Regions from separate parts of the Vibrio sp. Vb0937 genome, predicted to be linked through region 4. Evidence: predicted binding sites of a transcription regulator. Region 4 holds the regulator's gene; each other region holds the start of a gene.
The links. Region 4 encodes PurR, which represses purine synthesis genes. Its sites were predicted from a motif close to TNANGNAAACGTTTNCNTNA; they were not measured.
Positions count from the first base shown of each region.

Region 1 (7,832 bases), on a different contig from region 4:
CAGGCTCTAACCGCCAGACAAGGTAATCGATTAGTTCTGACAAGAGCTGGAGAAATCTTTGCCCACTACAGCCGCCAGATTCTTGAGTTAAGTGAAGAGAGTTATGATGCACTTCAAGGTTTAACGAACCAAGTTTCAGGGCCACTGCATATTGTTTGTCACACTGCCTTAGTTAGAAGCTGGCTCGGCGGCGTACTCAATCGTTTTCTTGCTGATAATCCCGATGTTAGAGTTCAACTTACCAGTGACTTTTCTGAGGCGCATCATGACCCAGATTTGTTCATCTGGCTCGGTGAACGTAAAGAGCTAGACTGGCGAAAAGAAGTGCTGGGGGTATTTCGCTATACCCCTTTTGCCTCTCCAAATTATCTAAAACAACATGGGCCTATACCGCACCCCAAAGAACTTGAAGCACATCCATGGATCGATTTTGGTTCAGTGCAAGAAAATGGATTGATGCTAGCACACCCTCAACACGGTGAGTTCTTTTTAGAACCCTTTGTTAGTCGCCTATACAGCGACAACATAGCAATGCAAATAGACAGTATCGCGAATGGTCATGGTATTGGACTGCTGCCGACTTGGACAGCATGCGGCTATGAGAAACATCACCCAGGGCGAATCACACCTTGCTTAGAAGGTTGGCTTTCTGAGCCTATTTCCATTAACTGCTATACACCAGCAGGACGACCACCACTGCGCTTATCCGTACTTTTAGACTGCATTCATCAAAGCATTCCACAAGGTTGGAAAACCTGACAAAAATAAAAAGGCCATCATAATGATGGCCTTTCTAACTTTAGCATCTAACAGTTGTCGTTTACGTTCGACTGTTTAGACGGTCCTGCAATTACGCTAGCAATTCTTTTGCTGTGTTCACTACGTTTTCAGTCGTGAAGCCAAACATTTCGAATAGCTGACCAGCAGGTGCGGATTCACCGAATGTTGTCATACCGATGATGCGACCGTCAAAGCCAACGTACTTGTACCAGAAATCAGCAATGCCCGCTTCAATAGCGATACGTGCCGTTACGTCTGATGGCAGTACAGATTCACGGTAAGCGGCGTCTTGTTTGTCGAATGCATCTGTTGATGGCATTGAAACAACGCGTACTTTCTTGCCTTCTGAAGTTAGTTGCTCAGCGGCTTTCACTGCAAGCTCAACCTCAGAACCTGTTGCGATAAGGATTAGCTCAGGCTTACCTTCGCTATCTTTCAGGATGTAAGCACCTTTCGCGATGTCTGCGACTTGTTCAGCAGTACGCTCTTGTTGCGCTAGGTTTTGACGAGAGAAGATAAGTGCAGTTGGTGCATCTTTACGTTCAATCGCTAGTTTCCATGCAACTGCAGACTCAACTTGGTCACATGGGCGCCATGTGCTCATGTTTGGAGTTACACGTAGAGACGCCATTTGCTCAACAGGTTGGTGAGTTGGGCCATCTTCGCCAAGACCGATCGAATCATGCGTGTAAACTTGGATGTTCTGAATTTTCATCAGCGCAGCCATACGCATTGCGTTACGAGCATATTCCATGAACATTAGGAATGTTGCGCCGTAAGGAACGAAACCACCGTGCAATGCGATACCGTTGATGATAGCGGTCATACCGAATTCACGCACACCGTAGTGGATGTAGTTGCCAGAGAAGTCCTCCATTTCTAGAGACTTAGAACCAGACCACATGGTCAGGTTAGAAGGCGCTAGGTCAGCAGAACCACCCATAAACTCAGGAAGCATTTGACCAAACGCTTCTAGTGCATTTTGCGATGCTTTACGTGATGCAATGTTCGCTGGGTTTGCTTGAAGATCGGCAATGATTTGGTTCGCTTTTTCTTCCCACTGTGCAGGAAGTTCGCCGTTTAGACGTCGTTTAAGCTCTGCCGCTTCTGCAGGGTAAGCTGCAGCGTATGCTTCGAATTTTTCATTCCAAGCTGCTTCTTTCGCGGCGCCCGCTTCTTTTGCATCCCACTCAGCGTAAACATCTGCCGGGATCTCAAATGGGCCGTACTCCCAACCTAGGTATTCGCGAGCCGCTTGGATTTCATCGTGACCTAGTGGTGCACCGTGACAGTCGTGCGAACCAGACTTGTTAGGAGAACCGAAACCGATAATTGTTTTGGTACAGATAAGCGTAGGACGTGGGTCCGCTTTTGCTGCTTCAATTGCTGCGTTGATCGCGTCTGAGTCGTGACCATCGACTGCTGGGATTACATGCCAGCCGTACGCTTCAAAACGCTTAGGTGTATCGTCAGAGAACCAGCCTTCAACGTGACCGTCGATAGAAATGCCGTTGTCATCCCAGAACGCGATCAGTTTGCCTAGACCTAACGTCCCAGCAAGAGAGCATGCTTCATGCGAGATGCCTTCCATTAGACAGCCGTCACCCATGAACACATACGTAAAGTGGTCAACGATATCGTGACCTTCTTTGTTGAACTGTGCCGCTAGTGCTTTCTCTGCGATCGCCATACCAACAGCGTTAGTGATGCCTTGACCTAGAGGACCAGTTGTTGTCTCGATACCAGGCGCGTAGCCGTACTCTGGGTGACCTGGGGTTTTTGAGTGCAATTGACGGAAGTTTTTCAGATCGTCAATAGATAGCTCGTAACCGCTTAAGTGCAGTAGAGAGTAAATAAGCATTGACCCATGACCGTTTGACAGCACAAAGCGATCGCGGTCGGCCCACTCTGGGTTTGAAGGGTTATGGTTTAGGTGAGAGCGCCAAAGAACTTCAGCGATATCAGCCATACCCATTGGTGCGCCTGGGTGGCCTGAGTTAGCTTGTTGAACACCATCCATGCTTAGAGCACGAATTGCATTGGCAAGATGTTTACGAGACGACATGTCTGCTCCTGAGTACATTAAGCGAAACGAAAAGTAGGTCATAATTCTCTCAAAGCCCTGTTGGGTGTGCAAACGTTTTCCAGTCCAAAACCTCACAAATATTGCACCTTTCGCGCCAAATCGTTCGAGGTTCTTAAAATTATCAATAAATCAGGCAAACGTTTGGTTATAACAAAAACCAAAAAAGAGCTTGTAATTCGAGCAATCAAATTTAGAATAGACGTCTAGATGTAGATACACCTACAAAAATTAGTATTAATTTGCGCTGGAGAGTTTATCATTCCCCAGTTTTAAACCAGATATAGTGGAGCTAACATGGCTAAGCACCTGTTTACTTCTGAGTCAGTATCAGAAGGTCATCCAGATAAAATTGCAGACCAGATTTCTGATGCGGTTCTTGACGCGATTCTAGAGCAAGATCCAAAGGCTCGTGTTGCATGTGAGACTTACGTTAAAACCGGTATGGTAATGGTGGGTGGTGAAATCACGACTTCAGCATGGGTAGACATCGAAGAGTTAACTCGTGAAACCGTTCGTGAAATCGGCTACGTACATTCAGATATGGGCTTTGACGCAGATTCTTGTGCGGTACTAAACACAATCGGTAAACAGTCGCCAGATATCAACCAAGGTGTTGATAAAGCTGACCCTAAAGAACAAGGTGCAGGCGACCAAGGCATCATGTTTGGTTACGCTTGTAACGAAACTGAAGTACTAATGCCAGCGCCAATTACTTACTCTCACCGTCTTGTTCAAAAGCAAGCAGAAGTTCGTAAAAACGGCACACTACCTTGGTTGCGTCCTGATGCAAAATCTCAGGTAACATTCCAATACGATCAAGGTAACATCGTTGGTATCGACGCGGTTGTTCTTTCAACTCAACACTGTGACTCAATCTCAACTTCAGACCTGCGTGAAGCGGTAATGGAAGAGATCATTAAGCCAGTGCTACCTTCTGAGTGGATCAACAAAGAAACAAACTTCTTCATTAACCCAACCGGTCGCTTCGTAATCGGTGGTCCTATGGGTGACTGTGGCCTAACTGGTCGTAAGATCATCGTAGATACCTACGGCGGCGCAGCTCGTCACGGTGGCGGTGCGTTTTCTGGTAAAGATCCATCAAAAGTTGACCGTAGTGCAGCATACGCAGCACGCTACGTAGCGAAAAACATCGTAGCGGCAGGCATGGCTGACCGTTGTGAGATCCAACTTTCTTACGCAATCGGTGTTGCTGATCCAACGTCTATCATGGTGGAAACGTTCGGTACTGAGAAAGTATCTCACGACATCATCATTGAAGCGGTTCGTCAATTCTTCGACCTACGTCCATACGGTCTACAAGAAATGCTTAACCTTCTTCAACCTATCTACAAGAAGACAGCGGCTTACGGTCACTTCGGTCGTGAAGAATTCCCGTGGGAAGCGACAGACAAAGCTGCACTTCTACGCGATTTCGCTGGCATCAAATAATCAAGCCAAGCAAGAATCAATCAAGCCCTCGCCTATGGCGGGGGCTTTTTATTTTCAGCAACTTTTATCCAGCCATTTCGGCTCATACCGCCCTGCCCCACAAAGCAGTCCTATTTCTCCCTCATTTTTATACCGAATAAATTTTAAGCAATTATTTGTAAATTATCCCATCTCCGCCAATAGTTAAAATATTGTTAACTCCAATTTAAATAGAGACGTCGGATGCTGGCGACTGTGGAAGCAACACTTAAGTAAAGACATGAGTCGGCATCTTTATGGCCGATACCAAACTAAGCCAATGCTCAGATGTAAACTTGAAAAAGTCGCTTCAAGTTTGACTGAACAAAAACCGCTGTCAGTTGGTATAAGCGGATAATGTGGGAATAAATCAAGGAGGAGTTATGCCTCGAACTGTTAATCCATCGGACTTCCACAACAAGCGAAAGGAAGTGCCAGACAACGAATACGCCAGAACCATACCGTGCAATACGGTTAATCTTTCTGCACCTTTTCATTGGCTCGCATTAGGTCTGCATGATTTCGTGCGAATGCCGCTTATTAGTGCTTTCTATGGCATCTGTTTTATGGCAGCTGCAATAGGCATTGTTTTGCTCGTACAGTGGCAAGGCACACACTTGGTCGTCATGCCCAGTTTGATTGTTTACATGTTAATCGGTCCGTTTCTCGCGCTGGGCTTGTATGATGCCAGTTGGGAGAGAGAGCGCGGACACAAAGCAAGCTTGTTCCATTCAATGAAAGCGATCGGTCGTAACTCAACATCTCAATGGGCGTTCGCCGTGTTACTCGCAGTGTGTATGATATTTTGGATGCGCATTGCCGCTCTACTTCATGCACTCTACCCTTCTGTTCAAGGGGCACCTTTAAGTGAGTTCCTACCCTTCCTTGTCATCGGCTCTTTAGTTGGCTTTGTTTTGGCTTGTGTGGTGTTTAGCATTTCAGCCTTTTCTATTCCGCTCATGATGGAGCGTCGCGTAGACATGATGACCGCTGTGTTTACCAGCTTTAATGCCGTGAAATCCAACATTCCAGCAATGATTGTTTGGGCAGCGATCATCTGTGGCGGTATTCTTATCGGCTTTGCGACCTACGGGATCGGAATGTTGTTTACCATGCCAATTCTAGGCTACGGTACATGGCACGCTTACCATGCCACCATCAAGAAAAAACACACACCATAATTAACTGATGCTATGATCTGGCCCTCGCAATGCGGGGGCTTTTTTATTTGATTTATCGAGGTGAATTGTGGATATAGAACTCAGCTATAAAGCCAAGCAAGTGATGGCGGGATGTATCGCGATGGCGGAACAAGCTTTCAAACGTTCTTTCCCGATTCCAACAATCACCTTCGACGTCCGTGGGAAAGCGGCAGGAAAAGCCTACCTTCAATTAAATCAAGTACGCCTAAACCCTGTTTTATTTCGCGAAAACACCCAAGCATTCTTAGATGAAGTCATTCCTCATGAAGTAGCACACCTGATTACTTATCAGGTTTACGGGCGAGTTAGGCCTCACGGTAAAGAATGGAAAGGCGTCATGGAAGCCGTATTTAACGTACCAGCCAAAACCACTCACAGCTTTGAAGTAAAATCCGTTCAAGGTAAAACCTTTGAGTATCGTTGTGGTTGTATGACCTACCCTCTATCGATTCGCCGTCATAATAAAGTGCTGCGCAAAGAGGCGACGTACTCTTGTCAAAAATGCCGCCAACCACTTAACTTCACCGGCATTCAATTATCGTAGCCCTTACCTCATAGTGTTACTTGCGTTCCCAAAACAAAGATCGAGTTGATCAAAACCTTCCCTTCCCCACTTATTGTTAACTTACTCATCACTAAAGCTATTTTATGCGTGTTATCATGAATAAAGCCATACTTTATAAAGACTTTTATCATGAAATACTTATTCTCTCTGTTGCTTATCGCGCTTTCTAGCACTGCGATTGCCGCGCCACCGAGCTCATTCTCTGCAGCCAAACGTGAGGCGGTCAAAATTTATCAAGACCACCCAACAAGCTTCTACTGTGGCTGTAACATTCAATGGCAAGGCAAGAAAGGCTTACCCGATTTAGCCTCTTGCGGTTACCAAGTCCGTAAACAAGAAAAACGGGCTGCACGAATCGAATGGGAGCACATTGTTCCTGCGTGGCAATTTGGCCACCAGCGTCAATGCTGGCAAGATGGCGGACGTAAAAACTGTAAGAAAAAAGACAAAACTTTTCGTTTGATGGAAGCAGACTTGCACAACCTAACTCCTGCTATTGGTGAAGTAAACGGTGACCGTTCGAACTACAACTTCAGCCAATGGAACGGTATGGATGGCGTGAGTTATGGTCGCTGTGAGATGCAAGTGAACTTTAAGCAGCGTAAAGTCATGCCACCAGACCGTGCGCGTGGTTCAATTGCTCGTACCTATCTATACATGAGCAAAGAGTACGGTTTCAAACTGTCGAAGCAGCAAACGCAATTAATGAGTGCTTGGAACAAAACCTATCCTGCCGATAAATGGGAATGTGAGCGTGACGAGCGCATTGCAAAAGTACAGGGCAATCACAACCCATTTGTTCAAGAAGCCTGCCGCGCACTGTAACCTCCGACCTCGAAGCGTTTCAATTACTGATATTGAAACGCTTCTTGCCCCTTGTTTTTTCGGTGCAAAGCATCCATGTTAGGGTTTAAGTTTATTCTCTTGCTGGAAATCTCATGCGTACCCCTCGAATTTATCATCCAGAAACCATTCATCAACTTGGCTCACTTGCTTTAAGTGACGACGCAGCAGGCCATATCGGTCGTGTTTTGCGCATGAAAGAAGGCCAAGACGTTCTACTTTTTGACGGCAGTGGCGCAGAGTTCCCAGCGGTTATCAGTGAAGTCAGCAAGAAATCAGTTTTGGTTAACATCACCGAGCGTGTAGAAAGCAGTATTGAATCCCCTTTAGATCTGCACCTTGGTCAAGTCATTTCACGTGGCGATAAGATGGAGTTCACCATCCAAAAGTCTGTTGAACTTGGCGTCAATACCATCACTCCTCTGATTTCTGAACGTTGTGGCGTCAAGCTTGACCAAAAGCGTTTTGAGAAAAAACTCGCGCAATGGCAGAAAATCGCCATCAGTGCCTGTGAGCAATGTGGGCGTAATGTCGTGCCCGAAATTCGTCCAATTATGAGCTTGGAAGAGTGGTGTAAAGAAGAGTACGATGGTTTAAAGCTTAACCTTCACCCTCGTGCTAAATACTCAATCAACACTTTGCCAACCCCGGTTGAAAAAGTGCGCCTACTGATCGGTCCTGAAGGCGGTTTATCGTCTGAAGAAATCGAGATGACTCGAGAATACCAATTTGAAGAAACGCTACTCGGCCCTCGCGTTCTGCGTACCGAAACAGCGGCTCTGACAGCAATTACAGCCTTACAAGTTCGTTTCGGCGATCTTGGTTAAACGGAGAAAAATAATGATCAAACTCGGTATCGTAATGGACCCAATCTCGTCCATTAACATCA
Region 1 covers NZ_JAWOTK010000016.1:15,361-23,192, reverse strand. Annotated here, with positions in the region: gene R7P67_RS17125 (LysR family transcriptional regulator) at 1-759, shown strand, start outside; gene tkt (transketolase) at 851-2,845, opposite strand; gene metK (methionine adenosyltransferase) at 3,161-4,315, shown strand; gene R7P67_RS17110 (DUF2189 domain-containing protein) at 4,717-5,514, shown strand; gene R7P67_RS17105 (SprT family zinc-dependent metalloprotease) at 5,582-6,079, shown strand; gene endA (deoxyribonuclease I) at 6,230-6,925, shown strand; gene rsmE (16S rRNA (uracil(1498)-N(3))-methyltransferase) at 7,039-7,770, shown strand; gene gshB (glutathione synthase) at 7,784-7,832, shown strand, end outside.
Region 1: a site for PurR is predicted at 2,996-3,015, ahead of metK (methionine adenosyltransferase). Genes of this name have one in related genera too.

Region 2 (7,832 bases), on a different contig from region 4:
AGCGCATAAGCCGATTTCGTCGAGTCGAGAGATTTAAAAAATGATAGAATGCCAGCGTTTTGCTGGCATTTTTTATAGCGAGAAGTATGTGAATTATCAAATTATTACTAAAAACAAAGACCTAGAAGAGGTTTGCACTCATGCCCGAGAGGCAGACGTAGTGATGCTGGATACTGAATTCGTTCGTATTCGCACTTTCTACCCGCAGTTAGGTCTGATTCAGCTTTTCGATGGTAATCGCCTCTCGCTGATTGATCCGACTGAATTAACGGATATGACGCCGTTTGTAGCGCTATTAAAAGATACTTCTGTGCTAAAAGTGCTGCACGCATGTGGTGAAGATTTAGAAGTTTTCCAAAACGCTTTTGGTTGTACACCATTCCCTATGGTAGATACGCAGCTGATGGCGGCTTTCCTCGGTCACGGTCTATCGACAGGCTTCGCATCGCTGGTGGAAGAATATTTAGGCGTAGAGCTCGACAAAAGTGAATCACGTACCGACTGGATGGCTCGTCCACTGACACAAAAGCAATTAGATTATGCAGCCGCAGATGTTCATTACTTGTTACCGTTATACGAAAAGCTGTTCGATAAGGTGACGCAAGCAGGTTGGTGGGAAGCTGTACAGCAAGAAAGTGATTTACTCGTTTCGAAACGTATTCGCGTAACCAATGAAGAGAGTGCCTACCTTGATATTAAGGGCGCTTGGCAATTAACACCTTCTGAGCTGGCGATTTTAAAGCCATTGGCGACGTGGCGTTATCGTGAAGCAATCAAACGAGATTTAGCGCTGAACTTTATCTTCAAAGAAGGTGATCTATTAACGGTCGCTCGTCTTGGTTTAACGAACTTTAAGAAGATGGAAGCAGAAGATATTGATATCCGAGCGATTAACCGCCATGGCGCGAAGATTGCCGCGATTGTTAAACAAGCGAAGCAAACACCTTCTGAAGAGTATCCTGCGAAAATTGAGCGTTTAATGGACTATCCGGGTTACAAGCAGGTCTTCAAAAATATGAAAGACTTGGTGAAATCGGCTTCGCAGAAGTCAGGTTTAGCCACGGAGTTCCTTGCCTCTAAAAAGCAGATCAATCAGTTGATCAGTTGGGTTTGGAAAAAAGATCGTGACCCAGAAGTATTGCCTGATTTGATGCAAGGGTGGCGTTTGGATTTACTCGGCGACAAGATGAACAAAGCATTAAAGTAATGAAAGATGAAAAAGGTTGGCCTCTATGCCAACCTTTTTCGTTCTAATTAGAGCATTCGTCTGGTGAGAGAAACTGATTACTTTTCTTCGTCTGGTAGCTTCACATTCAGCTCAAGAACTGAGATATCGTCGTCTTTGTGCTCAAATGTTAAGTCAACCATATTTGGATCAATTGCCACGTACTTGCTGATCACCTTCAAGATGTCTTCTTTTAATTGAGGCAAGTAAGACGGCGCAGGATCATTTTGGCTGCGGCGCTCTGCGACAATGATTTGCAAACGCTCTTTAGCTAGATTCGCAGAAGTTTTCTTCTGTGGACGGAAAAATTCTAATAATGACATGTCTAGCCTCCAAAGAGTCGTTTAAAGAGTCCTTTCTTCTCCTCAGTAAGGAAACGAAATTCAACCTGATTGCCTAATAAGCGATCAACGGTGTCAGAATAAGCCATACCCGCATCGGTGTTATCGTCAAAAGTGACTGGCACACCTTTGTTTGACGCGTTAAGCACGGCTTGGCTTTCTGGAATCACGCCCAGTAGTGGAATATGTAAGATCTCCTCTACGTCTTCAACGCTTAGCATTTCGCCTTGAGTGACGCGAGATGGGTTGTAGCGAGTCAGTAACAGATGCTGTTTTACTGGCTCTAGCCCTTGTTCTGCACGCAGTGACTTAGAATCTAAAATACCGAGAATGCGGTCAGAGTCACGTACAGAAGAGACTTCTGGGTTCGTTGTGACAATGGCTTCATCGGCATAGTACAAGGCCATTAACGCGCCTTGCTCGATACCTGCTGGTGAATCACAAATAATGAAATCAAAGCCCATTTCATCAAGTTCGCCGAATACGCGCTGAACACCATCTTTTGTCAGTGCGTCTTTATCACGAGTTTGAGAAGCAGGAAGAATAAATAGGTTGTCCGTGCGCTTATCTTTGATCAGCGCTTGGTTTAATGTCGCTTCACCGTTAATGACGTTTACAAAGTCATACACGACGCGGCGCTCACAGCCCATGATTAGATCGAGGTTACGCAAACCGATGTCAAAATCGATCACCGCGGTCTTTTTTCCCTTAAGAGCTAGACCAGAGGCGATGGCTGCGCTTGAAGTGGTTTTACCAACGCCACCTTTACCAGACGTTACTACAATAATGCGTGCCATTTTTTTTCCTTTTTAGATTAAATCGCGAGAACTTCTAAATGTAATGATTCATCGGCTTTACTGATCATTACTTTCTTTTGCCAGTACTCGCTTTCAATTTGATCGCTTAACCAGTAGTCACCCGCAATGGATACCAGTTCTGCTTGTAAATCGTGGCAAATAATACGCGCTTCCTGCTGACCACTTGCTCCTGCAATCGCACGACCTCGAAGTGTGCCATGGATATGAATAGAGCCGTCAGCAATGACTTCAGCACCAGCACTTACGTGCGCTAGCACCACCAAATCACCATCTTTTGCGTAGATCTGTTGTCCTGAGCGGACAGGCGTACGAACTACTTTCGTTGGTGCCATTTTGGCAGGTGCTTGGCTTGGTGATTTGCTCGCCGACATAATGGCGAAGCCAGCTTCGGAAGCAAGGTTTTGTACACGCTTGTCTTTACAGCCCGTTACACCGACCGGAATAAAACCAGCATCTGAGATGCCTTGTTTAAGCTTAGGGAAATCAATGTCGCCTTGTACTTTTGCTATATTGATTACCAAAGGCGCGGATGCAAAAAAAGAAGGTGCTTGAGAAACTTTTTCTTGCAAAAATTCGACAGTCTTTGCGATCTCATTGTCAGAAAGGTGTAAAACTGACAATGTAAAACTGCTACCTTTAAGGTCTGGTGAATGGGTCATCGTGGACTTCTTGCCTTTATTGAAAGAGCGTTGCCTTAAACTAGGTATGTCATGTTATATTTCATCCTTTGACGCAGCAAGTTCTCTCGTGGGCAAATAGGTGAATTAATCTCAAATTTGCTATTAAGTTTGCGAGAATTTGACGTTTTCAACCTAATCCGCACTCAACGCGGCTAAATCAGCATAAAAGGCGTGTCATGCTTTGTTCTATTTATAAAAGCTCGAAAAAAGAAGGTACTTATCTCTATATTCCGAAAAAGGATGATTTTTCACAGGTTCCTGACACCTTAATGCAGATGTTCGGTAAGCCTATCGCTGTCATGACGATTAAACTTGATGGCCGTAAATTGGCACAAGTTGATATCGAAAAAGTGAAGGCTTCATTACAAAATGATGGCTTCTTTCTTCAGGTTCCACCGCCGCCGGAGAACCTATTAGAAAAGTACAAAGAACAAAAAGCCCAGCAGAAAGGCGAATAACGTCATCGTTTTTCATCTGGGATTTCTGCCTTGCTCAAGGAGGGCAATATGAAAAAGATACTGGCTACCATGCTTAGCGTTGGTATGTGTACCTCGGCTTTTGCAAGTAGCGAGGGTTTTGATGAATACTTGAATAAGCTGCGTGCTGAAGCTCGTGATAAAGGTATCTCAGAGCAGGTCATTAGTGCTGCTTTTGCTAATGTTGAGTACAAGCCCCGAGCAGTAAAAGCGGACCGAAACCAACCAGAAAAGAAACTGACATTGGATGAGTACATTCCTCGCGCGGTGCCTGAATGGAAGGTGAAGCAAGCCAGACAACTCTACAAAGAGCATTACACCGAGCTAAAGCGTATAGGCGATGAGTACGGTGTCCACCCGCGCTTTATTGTGGCACTTTGGGGAGTTGAAAGTAACTTTGGTAAGTTTACCGGCAACTTTAAAGTGATTGATGCACTATCCACAATGGCATTTGAAGGCCGTCGTGAAGAGTTTTTCCGTAAAGAGACCATGTCGGCACTGCAGATCCTCGATCAAGGCCATATTGAGCTAGAGAACTTTAAAGGCTCATGGGCTGGTGCGATGGGTCAATGCCAGTTTATGCCAAGCTCTTTCCTTCGTTTTGCTGCTGACGGCAACGGTGATGGTAAAAAAGACATATGGCAATCTGAAGCGGACGTGTTTGCATCAACCGCTAACTATTTGAGCAAGTCTGGTTGGGATGATAAATATACTTGGGGTCGCCAAGTTAAGGTTCCTAAAAATATTGATCGCAGCCTAGAAGGGCGCACGGCTGAAAAAGGCAAATACCTTCAAGAGTGGAGCCAATTAGGTATCACAAAATATGACGGTAGCCCGTTGCCAAAACTGGATGAAGACATCAAAGCATGGTTGATCATGCCGGACGACGAGAATGGTCGTACGTATCTGGTTTACAATAACTACAACGTATTGATGAAGTGGAACCGCTCTTACTACTTCGCACTTGCTGTGAGTCACTTGGCTGACCGCATTAAATACTGATCTGCCATCAAACAATTTGGCATTCAGTCTTCAATACAAGGGCTCTTCGGAGCCCTTTGTTTTTTCTATAACCAAATCGAGGTAAAGCGTGTTATCTGAACGTGCCGCACAAATGGTGATTTTCTCCGCTCTTCTTAAACACAAAAGCTTCACAGCTGCTGCAAAGAGCTTAGGCGTGTCGGTGTCTCATGTGAGCAAACAGTTGAGTCAGTTAGAAGCGTCTCTTGGTATCAAGCTTGTTCAACGCACTACGCGAAGCTTTACGCCGACTGAGGCAGGGAAAACCTTTTTTCATCACTGTGAGCAAGTGGTACAAGCGGTGAGCAGCGCCACATTAGAGATGGAAACCCAGCGGGATGAAGTAGCAGGTTTGGTACGTCTTGGGTTGTCGCAATCATTTGGTACCTTACACATTATTCCAGCGATTCAAGAGTTACGCGAACTGTATCCTCAACTTCAAGTGGAAGTACATCTGTTTGACTATAAGGTCGATATGTTAGCCGAAGGGCTCGATTTATGGGTAACCAACAACGAGCATTTGCCTGAAGGTTACATTGCGCAGCGTTTGACGGATTGCCAGTTTGTTGTTGCGGCATCGCCAGATTACTTATTGAAACATGACACGCCAGCAGAACCGGATGACCTATCTGCTCACAACTGCCTCATATACAGAAGCTGGGAGCGTGACTATACGGGGTGGGCGTTTACCAAAGATCAGCAAGAATTGAATGTAAAAGTCTCGGGTAACTATTCAGTGGATCTGGCAGAAGCCGTTCGGGATGCGGCTATTGCAGGTTGGGGTATTGCCTACCTTGCCACTTACTTGCTGGGGGATGAGTTTAGAACGGGTAAGTTAATACAGCTGTTACCTGACTGGAAAGCCAGCCAGTCGATGCCGTTTTATGCGGTATACCCAAGCCGCCAGCATATGCCAAAAAAAATATCCGCAGTGATTAACTTTATCAAACAGAAGATCGGCAACCCTTGTCATTGGGACCAACGTTTGGCGCCTTACATCTCTATTCCTAAATAACAGGATCAATGACGTTGTAGAACGACACATAAGGTGATTCACTTCACAAAAATTTTTCCTGAACCAGAAACATATTTTCCATATGGAAATAATTAAAATAAGCAAACGTTTATCTTTAATAAATTCAATTGGTTATTTTGTTGGTCAGTTATTGGTCGCTTAAACTTTTCACACTGTTAACATCCTCAACTTGCAGCATTTTGAGTCCGCTATACAATCCGGTGCCTTCCATATCCCCCTTCTGTCGGATTCATTTTATGAACTCAATTATTGGTATCGTAGCCATACTATTCCTAGCATGGCTACTTTCTACAAATAGAAAAAATATAAAGCTGAGAACAGTGTCGTTTGCGTTTGCTTTGCAGGTACTGTTTGCGTTGTTGGTTTTATATGTACCAGCAGGACGAGATGCGCTGAATTCAGTGAGCAGTGTTGTGTCGAATTTGATCAACTATGGTCAAGAGGGCATTGCGTTTTTATTCGGTAATTTGGCGACAGGGGGCTTCACCTTTGCGATCAATGTTCTGGGTATCATCGTTTTCTTCTCCTCTCTTATCTCAGGTCTTTATCACATTGGTGTGATGCCAAAAATCATTAACTTTATCGGTGGTGGTATTCAAAAGCTGCTGGGTATCGGTCGTGCTGAGTCTTTGTCTGCTACGGCGAATATCTTTGTTGGCACCATTGAAGCACCATTAATGGTAAAGCCTTACCTAAAACACATGACTGACTCGCAGTTCTTTGCAGTTATGACAGGTGGTTTAGCGTCAGTTGCTGGCGGAACGTTGGTTGGTTACGCATCACTGGGTGTCGACCTCAACTATCTTATTGCTGCTGCATTTATGTCAGCACCTGCCGGCTTGTTGATGGCAAAAATTTTAATGCCAGAAGATACGGATAAAGCAGCAGATATCGACATTAGCCAAGTTGAAATTCCACGTGCAACCAACGTAGTAGAAGCATTAGCCGATGGTGCCATGGCGGGTGTACGCATTGCTGTATCGGTCGGTGGTACGTTACTGGCGTTTATTAGTGTCATTGCAATGCTAAACGGCATGTTAGGCTGGATAGGTGATCTTATTGGGACCCCCTTAAGTTTTGAGCTCATCCTAGGTTTTGTGTTTGCGCCAGTCGCTTGGTTGTTGGGTATACCATGGCAAGAAGCAACCACAGCAGGCTCGCTGATTGGTAACAAGATTGTGGTGAATGAGTTCGTCGCTTTCATCCAGCTTGCAGAAGTGAAGTCTCAACTTAGTGAACACTCACAAGCAATCGTGACGTTTGCTTTGTGTGGCTTTGCAAACATCTCAAGCATGGCGATGCTGATTGGTGGGTTGGGCTCTTTGGTACCAGAAAAGCGTGCATTTGTTTCTAAGCATGGTTTCCGTGCGATTATCGCTGGTGTCATGGCGAACTTAATGAGCGCTTCTATTGCGGGCGTGATTTTAAGTCTGTAATTGAAATAGATATAAACAATTAGCAAAAAGGCTCCTTGCGGAGCCTTTTTCGTATCTGAAGTTTTACGCTATTTGTCTGTGTGGAACTGTTCGCAAGCGAGCATTGTGTTCTCAATTAAACTTGCGACGGTCATTGGGCCAACACCACCAGGAACAGGAGTAATAAAGCTCGCACTTTCACGTGCTTTGTCGTATTCCACGTCACCAACTAGTTTGCCTGAATCAAGACGGTTAATACCGACATCGACCACCACTGCGCCTTTTTTAATCCACTCACCAGGGATGAAGTTAGGCTTACCAACCGCAACCACGACAACGTCAGCTTGACGCACATGACTCTCTAGGTCTTTGGTAAAACGGTGACATGTTGTTGTTGTGCAGCCCGCAAGCAGCAGCTCAAGTGTCATTGGACGACCAACAATGTTTGATGCGCCAACCACAACCGCATGTTTACCACGTAGCTCAATGTTGTAACGGTCGAGTAGGGTAATGATGCCCTTTGGCGTGCAAGAGCGAAGCTTTGGAATACGCTGCGCAAGACGACCAACGTTGTAAGGATGGAAGCCATCCACGTCCTTCTCTGGGTGAATGCGCTCTAAAACATGTGTTGTGTCTATGCCCGCAGGAAGGGGTAATTGCACTAGAATGCCGTCAATTTCATCATCGTTGTTTAATTCATCAATCAGAGCTAGTAACTCTTCTTCTGAGCTAGACGCAGGAAGGTCAAAAGACTTAGAAACAAACCCAACTTCTTCACATGCGCGGCGTTTGCTACCGACATAAACCTGAGAAGCAGGATC
Region 2 covers NZ_JAWOTK010000029.1:25,923-33,754, reverse strand. Annotated here, with positions in the region: gene fadD (long-chain-fatty-acid--CoA ligase FadD) at 1-9, shown strand, start outside; gene rnd (ribonuclease D) at 89-1,207, shown strand; gene minE (cell division topological specificity factor MinE) at 1,285-1,548, opposite strand; gene minD (septum site-determining protein MinD) at 1,551-2,363, opposite strand; gene minC (septum site-determining protein MinC) at 2,381-3,043, opposite strand; gene R7P67_RS20515 (YcgL domain-containing protein) at 3,241-3,522, shown strand; gene R7P67_RS20510 (lytic transglycosylase domain-containing protein) at 3,571-4,542, shown strand; gene R7P67_RS20505 (LysR family transcriptional regulator) at 4,631-5,575, shown strand; gene R7P67_RS20500 (NupC/NupG family nucleoside CNT transporter) at 5,833-7,032, shown strand; gene folD (bifunctional methylenetetrahydrofolate dehydrogenase/methenyltetrahydrofolate cyclohydrolase FolD) at 7,101-7,832, opposite strand, start outside.
Region 2: a site for PurR is predicted at 5,673-5,692, ahead of R7P67_RS20500 (NupC/NupG family nucleoside CNT transporter). Genes of this name have one in related genera too.

Region 3 (7,832 bases), on a different contig from region 4:
GTGTGAAATCTATAATTCTATATTTTCCGCCAAAAGGTACGGCTGGCTTGGTTCTGTCATCGGTGAGTGGGCTGAGTCTAGACCCCATCCCTCCTGCTAAAATTACGGCGAGTGCGTCTTCCATAGTATTCCCTTTCCCTTTTCTGACATGCATCAAAACGGTGCTAACCTGAAGGAGGTGGTATGCAACGCAGAGGTTTTGAAAAGCATGTGCTAATGTGCTTATTAGTGAAAAGTCTACTACAAGAATCGAGCCATAGAATATCTCCTTAAAAATCAAGGAGGTTAAAATTTCACTGTAAGACAACTGCACCATATTAGTGAAGCGCTAAATAGCCCGTGCATCAAATTGGCGCAAAATTGTAGAAAGGAGAAGTCAACAAGTATGGATTTACAATGTAAAGTGGCGACAAAACAAGAAGATAAATAGGGTTTTCTAGCTTAATAACTATGGCTAAACAAGGCTTAGGGTTAGCGTCTTAACTCTAAAGGTCTAAAACAGGCGCGTTGATGTAAGGCAAGAGAGCTTTGTATCAACAATTCAAGAGTAGAAGGCCTGAGACAACTCTTTTCACAGTTGTTGAGAGTGAGTGGATAGGTAAGTAGACCACTCACTCAATGAATATGTTCACTATCACTGATAGCGATACGTTATCACTGCACTAAGAGAGACCGACGATATTTCCTTCATCATCAAGATCTAAGTTCATAAATGCGGGTTTATCAGGTAAGCCTGGCATCGTCATCACGGTACCAGATAATGCATAAACGAATCCTGCGCCCGCACACAAGCGCAGCTCACGGATTGGGACGGTAAAACCAGTTGGTGCGCCTTTGACTGCGGAGTCTGTGGTTATAGATAGTGGTGTCTTCGCGATGCAAACCGCTAAGTTGTTAAAGCCTAATTGCTCAAAATGTTTGAGCTGTTCAGTCGCGATAGGAGTCATTTCTATATTGGTTGCTCCATAGCCCGCTTCACATACTGCCATGAGCTTTTCGAGTAATGATTGCTCTTTGTTGTATAACGGACAAAACTCTATAGGCGTGGTACACGCATCAATAACATGTTGAGCTAGTTCCGTTGTGCCTTGTCCGCCTTGCGAGAAAGCGGTGCTGATGGCTACTTTAACTTCGGGATTAAATTGGTGAATCAGCTCTTCAAGAGCTTTAAGCTCTTTCACACAATCTTGTGGAAACTGGTTAATGGCAACGACAGCAGGTAAACCGTATTTATGAACGTTATTTATGTGCCATTTTAAATTTTCAAACCCAGCCTCCAATGCTGCTTGGCCCGGATTAAAAATGGAATCTGGAATAGCCATACCTGGCCGTAAATCGTAGTGTCCAGAATTCGCTTTGAGGCCACGTAATGTTGCTACGATCACTACACAGTCAGGAGCTTTGTTGGCGGCAGCAGCTTTAATGTTACACGCTTTCTCAAATCCCATATCCGAACCAAAACCGGCTTCAGTTACCGTGTAACCTGACAGTTTTAGCGAAATATCGTCCGCGATAATGGATGAATTTCCATGGGCGATGTTTGCAAATGGACCTGCATGGATCAACGTAGGAACACCTTCTAGAGTTTGCATCAGTGTTGGTGCAATCGCCTCTTTTAGTGTTACTGCCATTGCTCCTGCAACTTGTAGATCTTCCGTGGTGACCGGGTTTCCGTTCAAATCGTACGCTACGACAATTTTCCCGATACGTTGGCGTAAATCTTTTAAATCTTTGGCTAGTGCAATGATAGCCATTAACTCGGAAGCGGCTGAAATATCGAACCCTTCGTCACGCTCGAAACCATTGATGGTTTTTCCTGCATCATTGAGGCCAATTTTGACTTTACGTAGTGCACGATCATTATGGTCCATCACTCGTTTCCAAGTAATACTTGCCGTGTCGATTTTAAGTGCTCTTAACCCGGTGCGTGATTCAAAGGCATCATAACCCTCGCGTTGCTCATGGAACAAGCGAGCGTCAAGAGCGGCTGAAGCAAGGTTGTGCGCCGCTGTCACTGCGTGAATGTCACCAGTAAGGTGTAAGTTTAACTCTTCCATTGGAGCTACTTGAGAATAACCACCGCCCGCTGCGCCACCTTTAATACCGAAGACGGGTCCCATCGAAGGTTGCCTTATACATGCAGTAACAGATTGATTAAGCTTTGCTAAACCTTGCGCCAATCCTATCGTCGTAACGGTTTTTCCTTCGCCAAGAGGAGTCGGCGTGATCGCAGTGACGAGTACAAGTTTACCGTCATCATTTGCTTTGAGTCGTTCCAAACATTTTGGGTGGACTTTGGCTTTGTGCTTCCCGTGAGTGTCATACTCTTCGGGCAATAGTCCTACTTTTTCCGCGATAACATCAATAGAAAAAAGTGGTGTGTTTCGGCAAATTTCGATATCTGACTGCATGGAGAATCCCCAAAGTGGCACACGGGTAGCGTTGAAAAACTACCTGAGTTATAACGAGTATTATTGTGAGGCAAAGGTCTGCTTGGTGATGGTACTGTTTCGGTTAGGCTTGTAAAGAGTTTACTGCTTCGTATTGTGCGACATACTAACGAAATCTACTCGTTATAGTGCTAGATAAAAACAAAAAGGCCACCAAATGGTGACCTTGATATATTTTTAGCTTTAAAGCTGTCGTTTTAACGATCCCAATAAGTCTCTTCTAAGCTATCTTCTCGTTCAGGAAGCGCTCGCGATAGGCGAGGAGAGTGCTGCGTCAACACTTCATAGCTTACTCGGTTTGCGTATTTACAGATCTGAGAAAGCGAGGAGTAGGTTAAGCATCGTACTTCGTGCTTTTCTGAGTTAGGCACTTCTTTTTGGTGGAAAGAGTTTGCTGCCATGTCATGCAGTAAGGCTGAAAGGGCTGCATCACCTGCACCATTAGTGTTCTTAATCTCTAATGGTCCACCAAGGTAAGGGCCGATGTGAGAGTAGACCTTCATTGGGTTTTGACAGTCTTCTTTACGCATCGCACGACTAAACTCGTACTGGTTAAAGGCTTCGAGGGAGCTTTCAAGGATGTCGTGTGTGGTTTCTCGTTTTACTTTCTCGTCGGTGTAACCAGCCATGTACAGACCATTTGGTCCTGCCGTACACAGTACGAGATCAACCCATTCAAGTGCTTTATCAGCAGCAGCTAGCGGCTCTGTTTCACCTGTTAGCGCCGCACCTTCTTCTTCATTCATAGCGACAACAGAAATGTTTTCGCGAATGTATTCTTGCCACCACTGTGCGTTACCTTCGATAACGTACTTTGTCCCTAACGTAAGTACAACAGGGACATCGTGCTTCTTAGCAAAGTCGATCGCTCTTTGTACCGCTTTAGGCATTGGATCTTCTTCTTTACCACGCATTAGGTAAGAAGAAACAACCAGGGCTGATGCTTTCTCAAAGATCTCTTCAGGAATGCTTTCCGGAAGTAGTTGATTCATATGACCTTCGTTGATAGCAAATGTACGCTCACCGTCTTGAGAAATTAGGGTGTAGCAGCGACCAATAGGGCCATCTACCGTTTGTAAATGGTTAAGGTTCATGCGTGAAGACGTACGGCAAAGGTAGCGGTAAGCAAAAGAACCGACTTGAATGTTCTTAGACATCACACCGAGCAAAACGGATTTGCTATCGGCTAAAACTGAGTAGTTGTGAAGAGTATTGCCAATCGTGTCACCTGGGTATTGGTGTGTGATCAGGCCTTGCTCAACCAGTTCTTCGTAAAGTGCATCTGCTTTGCTTTCTTCAAGAACGAGCGAATGTCCTTTACTCAGGTTGTATTTCTCTAAAAACGCGTCATCTACACGTGCTTCGATATCTACAATGGTTTGACCGACACCAACAATAGTTGGGCGATATAGCTTAGGTGCCTGTCGGATTTGGTTTACTAATGGATCTCGAGCGTGAGTTGGGAAGTAGTGTTTAGATTTACGCTGACCAGGAAACTTCATGCTTGTTCTTGAGTGAGAAAAAAAAGAGGCGGGATTGTATCACAAAAAAATGAAAATCGTGGCGATTTATTACAAAGAAGTCTGCTCGCTGAAAAAATCAGCGAGCTGAGTAAATAGCAACCAAAGCAGCTGCAATTTATGACGCTTGTCGTATTGCAATGGGTTGTTTTTTAAACTTGTTGCTCAGCAGCGCCCGGAAAGAGCCTGCTCCGCGCTAACTAAATTTACCCGCGTTACTTTTTCACTTCAGTTGGCTCAACGTAAGCCTTGGTACCCCAAAGTGGGACTGTCGAAAGGCTATGCTTAAAACTACCATCGGTCTCTTTTGTTGTATAAGACAAGTAGAGTAAGGTTTGGTTATCGGCATCATAAATACGGCGAACCTTCATTGTTTTGAAGAAAATGCTTTTTGACTTCTTAAATACAATTTCACCGGACTTACTCTTATCTATTTTTGCAATCATTTCCGGTGTGATTTCGCCAGTCTGACGACATGATATTGAGCTATCACTTGGATCTGCTAAGCTGAAATCCGCTTCGATAGAGGCGATGTGACATGTGACACCTGTTACCACCTCGTCTTTCAACTCACCGACTTTGATGTCTTTCAAAGTAAACCAACCGAGCCCCACGTCAGCAACATCGTTATCTGAACAACCAACTAGAGTAGTAGCAAGCAATGCACTTAACAGCATCTTTTTCATTATTTTTGTCCTTAACTAGGAAAGATATTGATGAAATCTATCAGAGGTTTGCACCTAAAACAAAATTTAGCCACGGAAAGGTCTATGTGCGCTAGGTTTGTTGCGGGCTTCATGCTAATGTACTGCTCTAAACGAAGGTATCAAGATGAATGAACAACAGTTAGCCAGTATCGAGCGTAAAAATACATGGCTGTATGATCTGGTCGAAGTTGAATTTCCGACACCAGAGAGTTTGAAAGGGCGCGATGTCTATTTCAAAACGCTAGAAAAAGCAACGTATCAAGTAGTCGACAAAGACACACTACTGGAAAGTGACTCTGAATTTAACCCCGACGATATTTTTCTGGTCGATTTTCATCGACTGACCATTATGTTCTCTATCTTGCAATCTCAGCGCTGGAAACAGCAGTATGATAAAGATATGATCATTGAATATCTGACACAGATTATCCTCACGCCAGATTTTGAATTATATGTTGGTTTTAAATCTGGAGTCCCAATTGGTGCTGCTATTGTTAGCCATCTCGAAGGAAATACACTCATCTCTGATGTTGCTGTTTCTGAATCAAAATACAAAAGCTCGTTTGTGGCTGATCTGGCTAAAAGACTAAGCACCGAGCAAAAACTGTTAGACTCAGTGGTTATCGAAAACTAACTTACACATCAATGTGCATAAAAAGTAAAGCAAGATGACGTTGGGTGATCTTGCTTAGAAAAACTGTAATTGCTCCCTTCTATTTCCATGAAATGCCAAGCTCGTCGTTTCAACAATCCCAAACTCAAATAAGATTAATCCAAACATTCTTAAAATCAGCTTGGGCTTGAGCCTTTAAGACGTCTGGAGATGGCTATGGCAATTACCAATATTAAGTGCGTGATATTTGACTGTGATGGTACGTTGGTCGACAGCGAAAGACTGTGTTGCCAAGCGCTCGTCAATGTATTTAACCAGCATGGGGCTGAGTTAACGATGGAAGAGTGCGTTTCTCACTTTAAAGGAGGAAAGCTCGCAGACATCCTTTTAGATACTAAAGAATTGAAAGATATCAAAGTCCCAATTGATGTTTTAGAGCCGCAATACCGAGAAGAAGTCCAGTCTCTTTTTGTGCGTCACTTACAGCCGATGGATGGCGCAAAACGATTAATTCAGTTTTTGGATTCGCATAATATCGAATATTGTGTGGCGTCTAATGGACCTAAAGATAAAATTGAATACGCTTTGGAGTTAACCGGTTTACTCGATGCTTTCCGAGGGAAAGTGTTCTCGGCATTCGATGCGAATAGTTGGAAGCCTGAGCCCGATTTAATCATGTACAGTGCTATGAGCATGGGCTTTTTACCAAGTGACTGTCTTTATATTGATGACACTCCTAAAGGAGTTGAGGCGGGACTAAACGCCGGTATCAAAACGGTGCAGTTATTTAATGGTGAAGCTATCAATCGTGTTGATGACGAGCGTGTAATTCGCATCCATCATTTAGATGAATTAAAAGAGCAGCTGTGTGGCTGCTCTGTTTGACCTATTAATGGCAAACCGGACTTAAGCTGTGGATGTGCTTAAGTTTAGACTGTAGGTAAGGCGTTTGATGTAGACATTGGATAGATGAGAAGTTTTTTGTATGAAATCCGCAAGCAGCGCATGTGAATTTCTCGCCATCCGATGAAATGAGATATTCATCTCCTTGGCAGAGTGGGCAATTCAGGTTCTCTATGTCTTTTGTGTCTTTGTAATTATTCATATTGTTTTCCAGCAGCAAATTGGAATTGGCAAGATCAAGCATAGCGGAACGCTTTGTTTAAGAACATTATTTCATCCGGTACAGCGAGAACTTGAGATTCACTTCAAATATCCACTTGGATGTCGTAGAAAATATCGAAGGTAATAGTTGAACACGGCTTAATGAAAAGGGCTCCTTAAGGAGCCCTTGTTGATCATAAGTTCCACAACGTTATGCGGTGCGGTAGCGTTGTAATATCTCACCAAGAGAAACGGAGGCTTGCGTGAGATTAGCGACGCCAGCGGTAGATTGCTCCGCCACTTCTCTGATTGTGCTTGATTGACTACGAATTTCTGAAAGTTCCGATGCAATATCGTTAGCAACTGCGCTTTGTTCTTCAGCAGATGTGGAAATCTGAATGCTCATGTCCATTAATGAGCGTGCTGACTCGGCAATAGAGGTAACATCATGGCCGATTTCATCAATAAGCTGGCTGCTGGTTTGAGCTTGCTGAACGGTTCGGTTGGTGATTGAAGCAATGTTCTGGCTCTCAATTTGAAGCTTCTCAATCATGGCTTGGATCTCTACTGTTGCCTGTTGAGTTCTGCTTGCTAATGTACGTACTTCATCGGCAACCACTGCAAATCCACGACCTTGTTCACCAGCACGGGCTGCTTCGATTGCTGCGTTTAGCGCCAACAGATTAGTTTGTTCTGAAATGGCGTTAATCGTTGTGATCACGTCATTAATCTGCGTCGTATTCTCGTTTAAATTGGTTACTGACGTAGAGGCTTGTTCAATATAGCTAGATAACGTCTCTATCTCGCCAATCACGTTTTGTACACGGCTTCTGCTTAGTTCGATCTTCTGGGCATCTTGGTCTGACTGCGTCGTTGCTTGTTGAGAAATACTTGATACCTCCTTTGCAGAGGCTGTCATTTCTTCCATTGCCGTCGCGACTGAATCAAGCGTTTGATATTGATGAGATATCTGGGTTTCACTCAACTGCATATCTTTTTCGAATGCAGAAGATGTCTCGCTCAACATCGTTGCATTATTTTTAACACTATTAACCAGTTCACTTAAGGTATCCATAGACTTGTCTAGCGCACAGCCGATGGTACCGAATTCATCTCGACCTGGATGGAAACCAAGACGAGAGGTTAAGTCACCGTCACCAATTTTTTCGGTTGTTGTATATAAAACCCACAGAGCTCCTCCGATAAACGTTGCCACCCAGTAAGAGAATAGGGCAAAAGGAATAACCCATAAGAAGCTGAGTAATAGTGACGATAGAGCTGATGATTTTACCGATTCGTATTGTGTGGACACATTTTGAGTCAGCTTAATCACTTCTCCAGAATGCAACTTGGCATAAGCGGTCACAGACCCATCGACAAAAGAACTCTCGCTTACGCGGTTCGATTTCGATACGCCGTCAATTTCTGTAGCGCGGTT
Region 3 covers NZ_JAWOTK010000002.1:252,728-260,559, reverse strand. Annotated here, with positions in the region: gene glgC (glucose-1-phosphate adenylyltransferase) at 1-124, opposite strand, end outside; gene R7P67_RS04725 (formate--tetrahydrofolate ligase) at 663-2,411, opposite strand; gene R7P67_RS04720 (inosine/guanosine kinase) at 2,648-3,952, opposite strand; gene R7P67_RS04715 (CreA family protein) at 4,186-4,656, opposite strand; gene R7P67_RS04710 (flavodoxin) at 4,802-5,311, shown strand; gene R7P67_RS04705 (HAD-IA family hydrolase) at 5,507-6,175, shown strand; gene R7P67_RS04700 (methyl-accepting chemotaxis protein) at 6,606-7,832, opposite strand, start outside.
Region 3: a site for PurR is predicted at 2,478-2,497, ahead of R7P67_RS04725 (formate--tetrahydrofolate ligase). Genes of this name have one in related genera too.

Region 4 (7,832 bases):
TTTGCGGCTCATGTTAGGTCAAAATCCTGTTTACCTGATTGATTGTCCGCCGTATTTCAATCGACCATCAATGTATGCGGAGAACAACCAAGCGTATACTGATAACGGCGAGCGCTTTGCGTTTTTTAGTGCAGCATGTCTCGATATGTTACCCAAGCTCGCCTTTCAACCTAATATCATACACGCGAACGATTGGCACACAGGTCTTGTTCCATTTTTGCTCAAGCACAGGTATGGCAATGATCCGTTTTTTGCTCATACTAAAAGCGTCATTTCAATTCACAATGCGGTCTTTAAAGGCGTATTTAGTTATGAAGACGTGCAGTGTTTGCCAGAGTTTCATTGTAGAAACGTTCCCGATGCTGCGGTGAGTGCAACGCATATTACGATGCTTAAAGCTGGTGTAATGAATGCAGATAAGATAAACGCGGTTAGCCCTACGTACGCAGAGGAACTAAAAACAGAGCTTGGCAGTCACGGCATGGCTTGGGAGTTTCAGCAACGTGCGCAGGACTTAGTCGGCATCTTGAATGGTTGTGATTACAGCGCTTGGAATCCGGAAACTGATACCTACTTGCCGGTTAATTACTGCGCCGACCAGCAAAGTATGTCGCAAGGGAAGAAAGCTTGTAAAAAAGCATTACAACAACGACTAAATTTGCCCGAAAAAAATGTAGCTATGTTCGGTATGGTTTGTCGGTTGACCCAGCAGAAAGGCGTTCATTACTTGTTGCCTGCTTTGGCCGATTTTTTGAAGCACGATGTTCAGCTAGTTGTCGTTGGGACCGGAGACCCTGTTCTTGCCGCTCAGTTACGAGAGGTTGCCGCGCAGTTTTCTAGCAAATTTGCCTTTGTAGAAGCGTATGACAATGAACTTGCGCATATCGTTGAAGCTGGTTCTGACTTCTTCTTGATGCCTTCTGAGTTTGAACCATGTGGCTTAAACCAAATCTATAGTATGGCTTATGGGACATTACCGATAGTACGCGGTGTTGGTGGCTTAAAGGACAGCGTTAGCGATTATGATGTAAACCCATCTGAAGCAACGGGGTTTGTTTTTTTCGAACCGACACCGCAGGCATTGTTGTTAACGATGCTAAGGGCACTGTTGCTCTACGCTCAAAACGAGCCTGAAGTGAATAAAGTACAGTTGCACGCGATGCAACAAGACTTTTGTTGGCAAAAGGCCGCAGAATCTTATTTGCAGCTTTACCACTCAGCGTTAGTTTGACTTAAAATTGTAACGAAAGGCACCGAATGAGGTGCCTTTATTATCTTGAGTAAGGGGAGTGTGGTAGGATGGCTTTTTACTTAATAGCACGATCTTTTTGATACTGAATATGACCCAGCCGCTACTTTTTCATAAAACTTATTTGCACCCTACTAGTCATGAGTGGGTTGTATTTGTGCACGGTGCTGGTGGTAGCTCTTCTATTTGGTTCAAGCAAATTAAAGCTTACAAGCAACACTTTAACTTATTGCTGATCGATTTAAGAGGTCATGGAAAGTCAAATCAGTTACTTAAAGAGCTCATTGCTAGCCGTTATACCTTTACGGAAGTTACCCAAGATATTTTGAAAGTGTTGGACCATTTAAAGATCCAATCCGCTCATTTTGTCGGTATGTCGCTTGGTACAATTATTGTTCGAAACCTTGCTGAATTGTCATCGGAGCGCGTACGTTCGATGGTGCTCGGCGGTGCTGTCACAAGGCTTAACACTCGTTCTCAGATATTGGTGAAATTAGGTAATTTTTGTAAGCATATCCTGCCGTACATGTGGCTCTACAAACTGTTCGCTTATATTGTTATGCCTCAAAGAAGCCAACGAGAATCTCGCCACCTTTTTATTCGCGAAGCCAAGAAGCTTTGCCAAAAAGAATTTAAACGTTGGTTTATTCTTGCCGCTGATGTAAATCCGTTAATGAAATATTTTAAAGATCGAGAGTTACCCATTCCGACTCTTTACTTAATGGGCGACAGGGATTACATGTTTATTAAACCTGTCAAAGAAATGGTTGCAGCACATAAGCTCAGCATTCTACGAGAAATCCCGAATTGTGGTCATGTATGCAATGTAGAGCGTCCAGAAGACTTCAATCAACACTCCATCGAGTTTATTAAACAGCAAGCTGTATGTGCTTAAAACTGAGTGCATCCACTGAATAGGAGAGCCGCTATAGCTCTCCTAGTTGATATCCACATTGCCAACATGCACCAAATTGCCCTTCGTTTATTTCATGACATTTTGGGCATTGCCAATCTTGATACTCATGCCTATCGGATTGTTTTCGATATGCTTTTACTATTTCTTCAGCTTTCATCTTTTGTGCCGTGTCAAAAAGCCACACATAAGGATCGGTATCATCACCAAACGGCAGTTCTCCTTTTAAGCCGAAAATACCTTCTCCGCGAACTTCACAGTAAATTTGTTCCACTTTAAGCAGCTCACATACAATGTGTGCTTCTGCTGGGTTTTTAGCGATAAATATTTTCATCAAAATACCCACTTCACCAATTACGAGTTTTGCTGACTTGGTGTCGGCCTTACTTTATTCATAACCCATTTAGTGATGATTGGAAATAGTCCCAATAGCGCAAAAGACGCTAATACTGCGGGTGAAACAATGCCCGATAGGCTTTCAATTGTTGCTAATTGAGTACCTGCATTCAGATATACGGCTGTGCCTGGCAGCATACCTATTTGGCTAGTGAGATAAAATCGACCTACAGACATCGGTGTTAAGCCCATCAGTAAGTTGATTAGAAAGAAAGGGAATACAGGGATTAGACGCAAGGAAAATAGATAAAAAGCTCCGTCTTTTTCGACACCTTGATTAATTGCGTTGAGTTTATTTCCGAATTTGTTTTGTACCCAGTCACGCAATAAGTATCGGCTGCTCAAGAAGGCCAGTGTTGCCCCCATAGTGCTAGCGAAAGAAACCAGTAGCAAGCTTGTCCAAAAACCAAATAAGGCTGCACCAAGTAAGGTGACTACTGCCGCTCCTGGGATAGAAAAAGCGGTAATTGCAATGTAGGTAAAAAAGTAAATCGCAGCCGAGAATACAAAATTCTGATCGATGTATGTAGTTAGTGCTTCTTGTTGGGCTTTTGCATTCTCTAAGGTTAAATACTGGCCAAAGTTAATACCTAAAAAGACGATAGCCGCTAGTAGGATGAGACCTAATATCAGTTTCTTATTCATAATTTTGATTCCAATTTGGGATATATGTAATAAGACAGTAGGAAAACCGAAAAAATTTCACAAAAAAACCGCAGATTAGACTGCGGTTTTACAAGATAGTTTTTAGGCCGACTTTTATTGGAGGCCGTTCATCAACTCATCTCGGCGAGCTTGAGGTACCACACTCCAATGAGTGCCGTTGATAGCACCTTCTAGTGCCCATAGCAACTCAATGTTGACGGTTGCAGAGTGCGTATCTCTTATCGCTTTATAGGCGTTAAGCGCACCTTCCTCTTCAAGCTTCTCTACGGATTCGATGCCGGCTTTTTTTAGCATGCGCTCGGTAGCCAGTCGTAAGTTAGGCAAATCTTTCAAACGGTTAGGCTTTGTACTTGCTTGCTGTTCTTTCTCAAGCTTTGCCTTTTTCAATGATTGATTCGCTACTTCGATTAAGCGTTCGCTTGATTCCCATAAATCGCTGGAAATAGCGTAGTACTTTGTAACGACTGGAAAGCCACGTTTTTTATAAACGTAAGGCTTTAGCCCTTGTTTCTCGAAGTCAGATGAAGTTTTTTGGTCTGCTCTGATATGAAGCTGATTGTTTACCACTAGTGCAAACATTGTTTCATCAGCGAATAGTCCGAAGCCACCAAACATTGAGCGCGACTTGATATTACCAAGTGCCTCAAATAGCTTCATAGAGTCTTTGAGTATCGGTTTATCCATGTTTTGTTATCTCGGTGTAATTAATATTACGCCACCAAAAGTCAGGTCCGAGAGAGTAGCAAACATGCGTAAAAACAATGTCATTACAGAGTAAAGTCATTGCTTACACACTTGCCATCGGTAACCCCGCTACCTTCCATATCGTAATATGGTTCAGGCCGGAGGCTTTGCGTCCCACTCTTTCGAATGGTTTGCCCTGTGCGTGACACAATGAGCATACTTCTTATATTGAATTAACATCACGGTTTAGCGTTAAAAGTGTGATTTCGGTTCAATAAAAATGATAGATTGAATGCTCTATTTTGCATATGGAAAGGTGCAAATTGGCCTTTGAAAAGGAGTTCTTAATATATATTACATTTATATAAAACAGGGAGTTAACGTTAGTCAATTGTTATTAGAGTGGTGTGAAGTATTAGAGAATGCTTAATTTTTCCAAAAAAATAAGCGCCCCTGTAGAGCGCTTATTTAACACGGTTAAATACAGTGAAATTTAGTTCATTTTTTTCACAGTATTTCGAATTACAAGCTCAGGTTGCATTTCGAAAATTCGTTTTTCGTGTTCTTTATCTTTGATACGCTCAAGTAGAATTTCGAATGCATTTTTACCAACACGACGTTTAGGTTGGTGGATAGTCGTTAGCGGTGGAGAGAAGTATTCCGCAAGCTCTATGTTGTCGTAGCCGATCACTGAAATATCTTCAGGAATTTTGATCCCGTTTTGTTGCAAGCGGCTCATTAGGCCTAGAGCCATTGTGTCGTTAAAACAGAATACCGCCGTCGGGCGCTTGTCCATTGCGGTAATTTTATCTGCAACTAATACGGCCGTATCACATTCAAAGTTACCTTCAAGGATCCAGTCTTCATTTACAGCTAGGTTCGCTTCGCTCATTGCGCGACGGAAACCTGCAATGCGCTCTTGGCAAGCAAGCTTTTCAAAATGACCGCTTAGACAAGCGATATCCGTATGACCATTGTCAATCAGATGTTTGGTCGCAATGTAGCCACCTTCTTCTGAGTTATCCATGATTTTGTCTGCTTGCGAGCTCTCTGGGCCCCAATCCATGACCACTTTAGGAATGTCCGCATGACGGTCAAGCATCTCTTTTAGTTCTTCGGTTAAGTCAGAACACATCACTAGGATGCCATCAACGCGCTTTTCAGCCAGCATACGAATGTAATCGCGTTGTTTTTCGTAAATCCCGCCTGTGTTACATAAAATCAGAGTATAGCCTTGGCGGTAACAGTAGCTCTCAACGCCATCAATCACTTCTGAGAAAAATAGGTTAGTTGATTGAGTTACTAACATGCCAATCGTACGAGTTGAGTTGCATTTTAGGCTGCGTGCAACGGCACTTGGCGCGTAATTCAGCTCGTCAACGGCTTTCATTACTTTTTCTTGCGTTGCTTCTGCAACGAAACGCGTTTTATTGATAACGTGCGAAACTGTCGTAGTGGAAACGCCGGCTAAGCGAGCAACGTCTTTTATCGTGGCCATAAATGGTGTCCTGTATCGAGCTACTGAAATATGTCGTATTGGATGTACCTGATGCTCTAATGGTTTCACACCTAGCAATATAAAATTGGCGCTAAGTGTCTCGGCAGCGGTTGATCCAAGTGCGACAAAAGGGTACGTAGCAGCATCGGTCGATGAATTTTATCTTTTTTCTATCTGATGAGAAATTGCCATCAACCTGTTAAGAAAACACAAAAACCGCTATATTTCAGCGGTTTACATATAAATCATATTTAATCGTTTGCGCTCACATTTTAGCCCTATGTGGACTGACTAGCAATGTTTTCAGCAAGAGATTTGTGTATTTGAAGTCACATTTTGACTGCTAAATAACCAAGCGTCTTTGCGCTAAGTTAAGGCAAACGAATATTATACCCAAGTTACTTACAATTGGTCACTTTCAGGCATACAGGAAGCCCGATAGGCAGGCTCCCTAAAAATAGGCGGCAATTATTCACCAAGAAGGTAGGCGCTGTCTAGTTTACAAAATGCAACTAATAGTTTCGCGACACTCGAGTAAAATCCAAATTCGTCGAATTTTTTACATTTGTCTGAAAACTGAGGTAACCAAGACATCAATTGTTGCTGGATAAAGTCGTTTTGTTTAACGAAGGCTTCTTCCATGTGTTTTTCTTGTTCAAGCTCGTTTGAGCGGATAATCATGTTCCCGAGAAAGTCGAGCTCAACGGCTAAGTGATCCGCAGGTTCCTTTAGGTTTTCGTCTACTTGAACGCCAAATTCAGCCATCAACTTTTCCATTTCCTCAGCTGGCTTGTCATTCAGTAAACCTGATTCACCAATGTACATGGATGCGTAAGGAAGAGCGCCGTATTTTTCTGTCTTCAAAAACAGTTCACAAAAGTCAGCTGCAAGCTCTAGTTGTGCATCTTCACGATCTTGTAACCGATTCAATGCATCAACTAGGCTATCAACGGCTGGTTTTAGCGACTCATTTTCACCTAAACCTGCGAGAAAACTGCGAATTTCAACACTGTGATAGGCTTCCAATTCTTTCTCTGTTAGTTCTTTTGCGAACAAGCTCGAAAACCACCAGTAAATTTCAGCGCGTTTTTCATTAAAAGCTTTCACTTCTTGCATTTTGGGCTCCTGAATGATGCTTCAAGTCATGCATCACAAAGTCAATTAGGGATATCCCCTAAGTGTAATCAATTAAAATGAATAGCAGTAACTATAATTGTTATGTTTTATGGTCAAAAATGACCGTTTATTAATAGCAATGGGTAAGCTTGTTTTGAATCAATAAAAACGCTAAATCTTGCGTTTTAATGTATCTATGACTAGAAATGTTACTAGTTATGAATAGAATACGTCTTGGATAATAAGAAGACAGAAAAGTGGTGTAAATGAGCTATCACGTATTAGTCGTAGAAGATGATGTTGTAACTCGTAGTAAGCTTGCGGGATATTTCCAAAATGAGGGCTACCAAGTCAGCGAAGCAGAGAGTGGCGCGGAAATGCGTGAAGTTTTGCAAGCGGGCGATGTAGACCTGATCATGCTGGATATTAACCTGCCTGGTGAAGACGGCCTGATGCTTACTCGTGAGTTACGTAGCCAATCGGATATTGGTATCATATTAGTAACAGGACGCACGGATAGCATTGATAAAATCGTAGGCCTAGAAATGGGTGCTGACGATTATGTGACAAAACCTTTTGAACTGAGAGAGCTGTTAGTTCGCGTTAAAAACTTGCTGTGGCGTATTTCAGCAGCGCGCAGTGGCAGCTCGAAAGCGAATGAAACCAGTGAAGAGCACATTGTGCGCTTTGGGGAGTGGACATTCGACATTCAACGTCGCGCACTTAGCCGCAACGGTGAGCCAGTAAAACTAACTAAAGCAGAGTATGAACTTTTGGTGGCATTATCGTCTTACCCTAACCAGGTGTTAAGTCGTGAGCGTATTTTGAACATGATCAGCCATCGAGTGGATGCGCCGAATGACCGCACCATTGATGTTCTTATTCGACGTATGCGCGCAAAAATGGAGTTCGATCCTAAGAACCCACAGATTTTTGTAACGGTGCACGGCGAAGGCTATATGTTTGCTGGTGACTAGTTTGAACATAACTCAATCGTAAAAAGAAAAGGAGAGCTTCGGCTCTCCTTTTTTGTGGCTTCAAGATAATACTAGTTTGCTTCAACCATTGGTGTTTGCCCGACAGTATCACGCAACCTTTGCCAAATACTGCCCAAGTACTCATGCCAATAAAGCTCTGTTTGTTCTAAGTAACGCGCTTTAGGTGAGTATTTATCCCAAGGTTGACTTATCTCGCTAATAGCTAAGAAGTTGGTCGGGGCTGGGATTGGTTTAATGCCTGCTGCGTTGAACTCATACAATGCACGGCTCATGTGACTCGCAGAAGTGACTAACACAATCTCCTTTTGTTGA
Region 4 covers NZ_JAWOTK010000003.1:92,117-99,948, forward strand. Annotated here, with positions in the region: gene glgA (glycogen synthase GlgA) at 1-1,231, shown strand, start outside; gene R7P67_RS07290 (alpha/beta fold hydrolase) at 1,341-2,144, shown strand; gene R7P67_RS07295 (DUF2007 domain-containing protein) at 2,176-2,496, opposite strand; gene R7P67_RS07300 (TVP38/TMEM64 family protein) at 2,517-3,203, opposite strand; gene R7P67_RS07305 (TfoX/Sxy family DNA transformation protein) at 3,318-3,908, opposite strand; cyclic di-GMP riboswitch class I at 4,025-4,114, opposite strand; gene purR (HTH-type transcriptional repressor PurR) at 4,402-5,406, opposite strand; gene torD (molecular chaperone TorD) at 5,875-6,522, opposite strand; gene torR (two-component system response regulator TorR) at 6,789-7,499, shown strand; gene elyC (envelope biogenesis factor ElyC) at 7,571-7,832, opposite strand, start outside.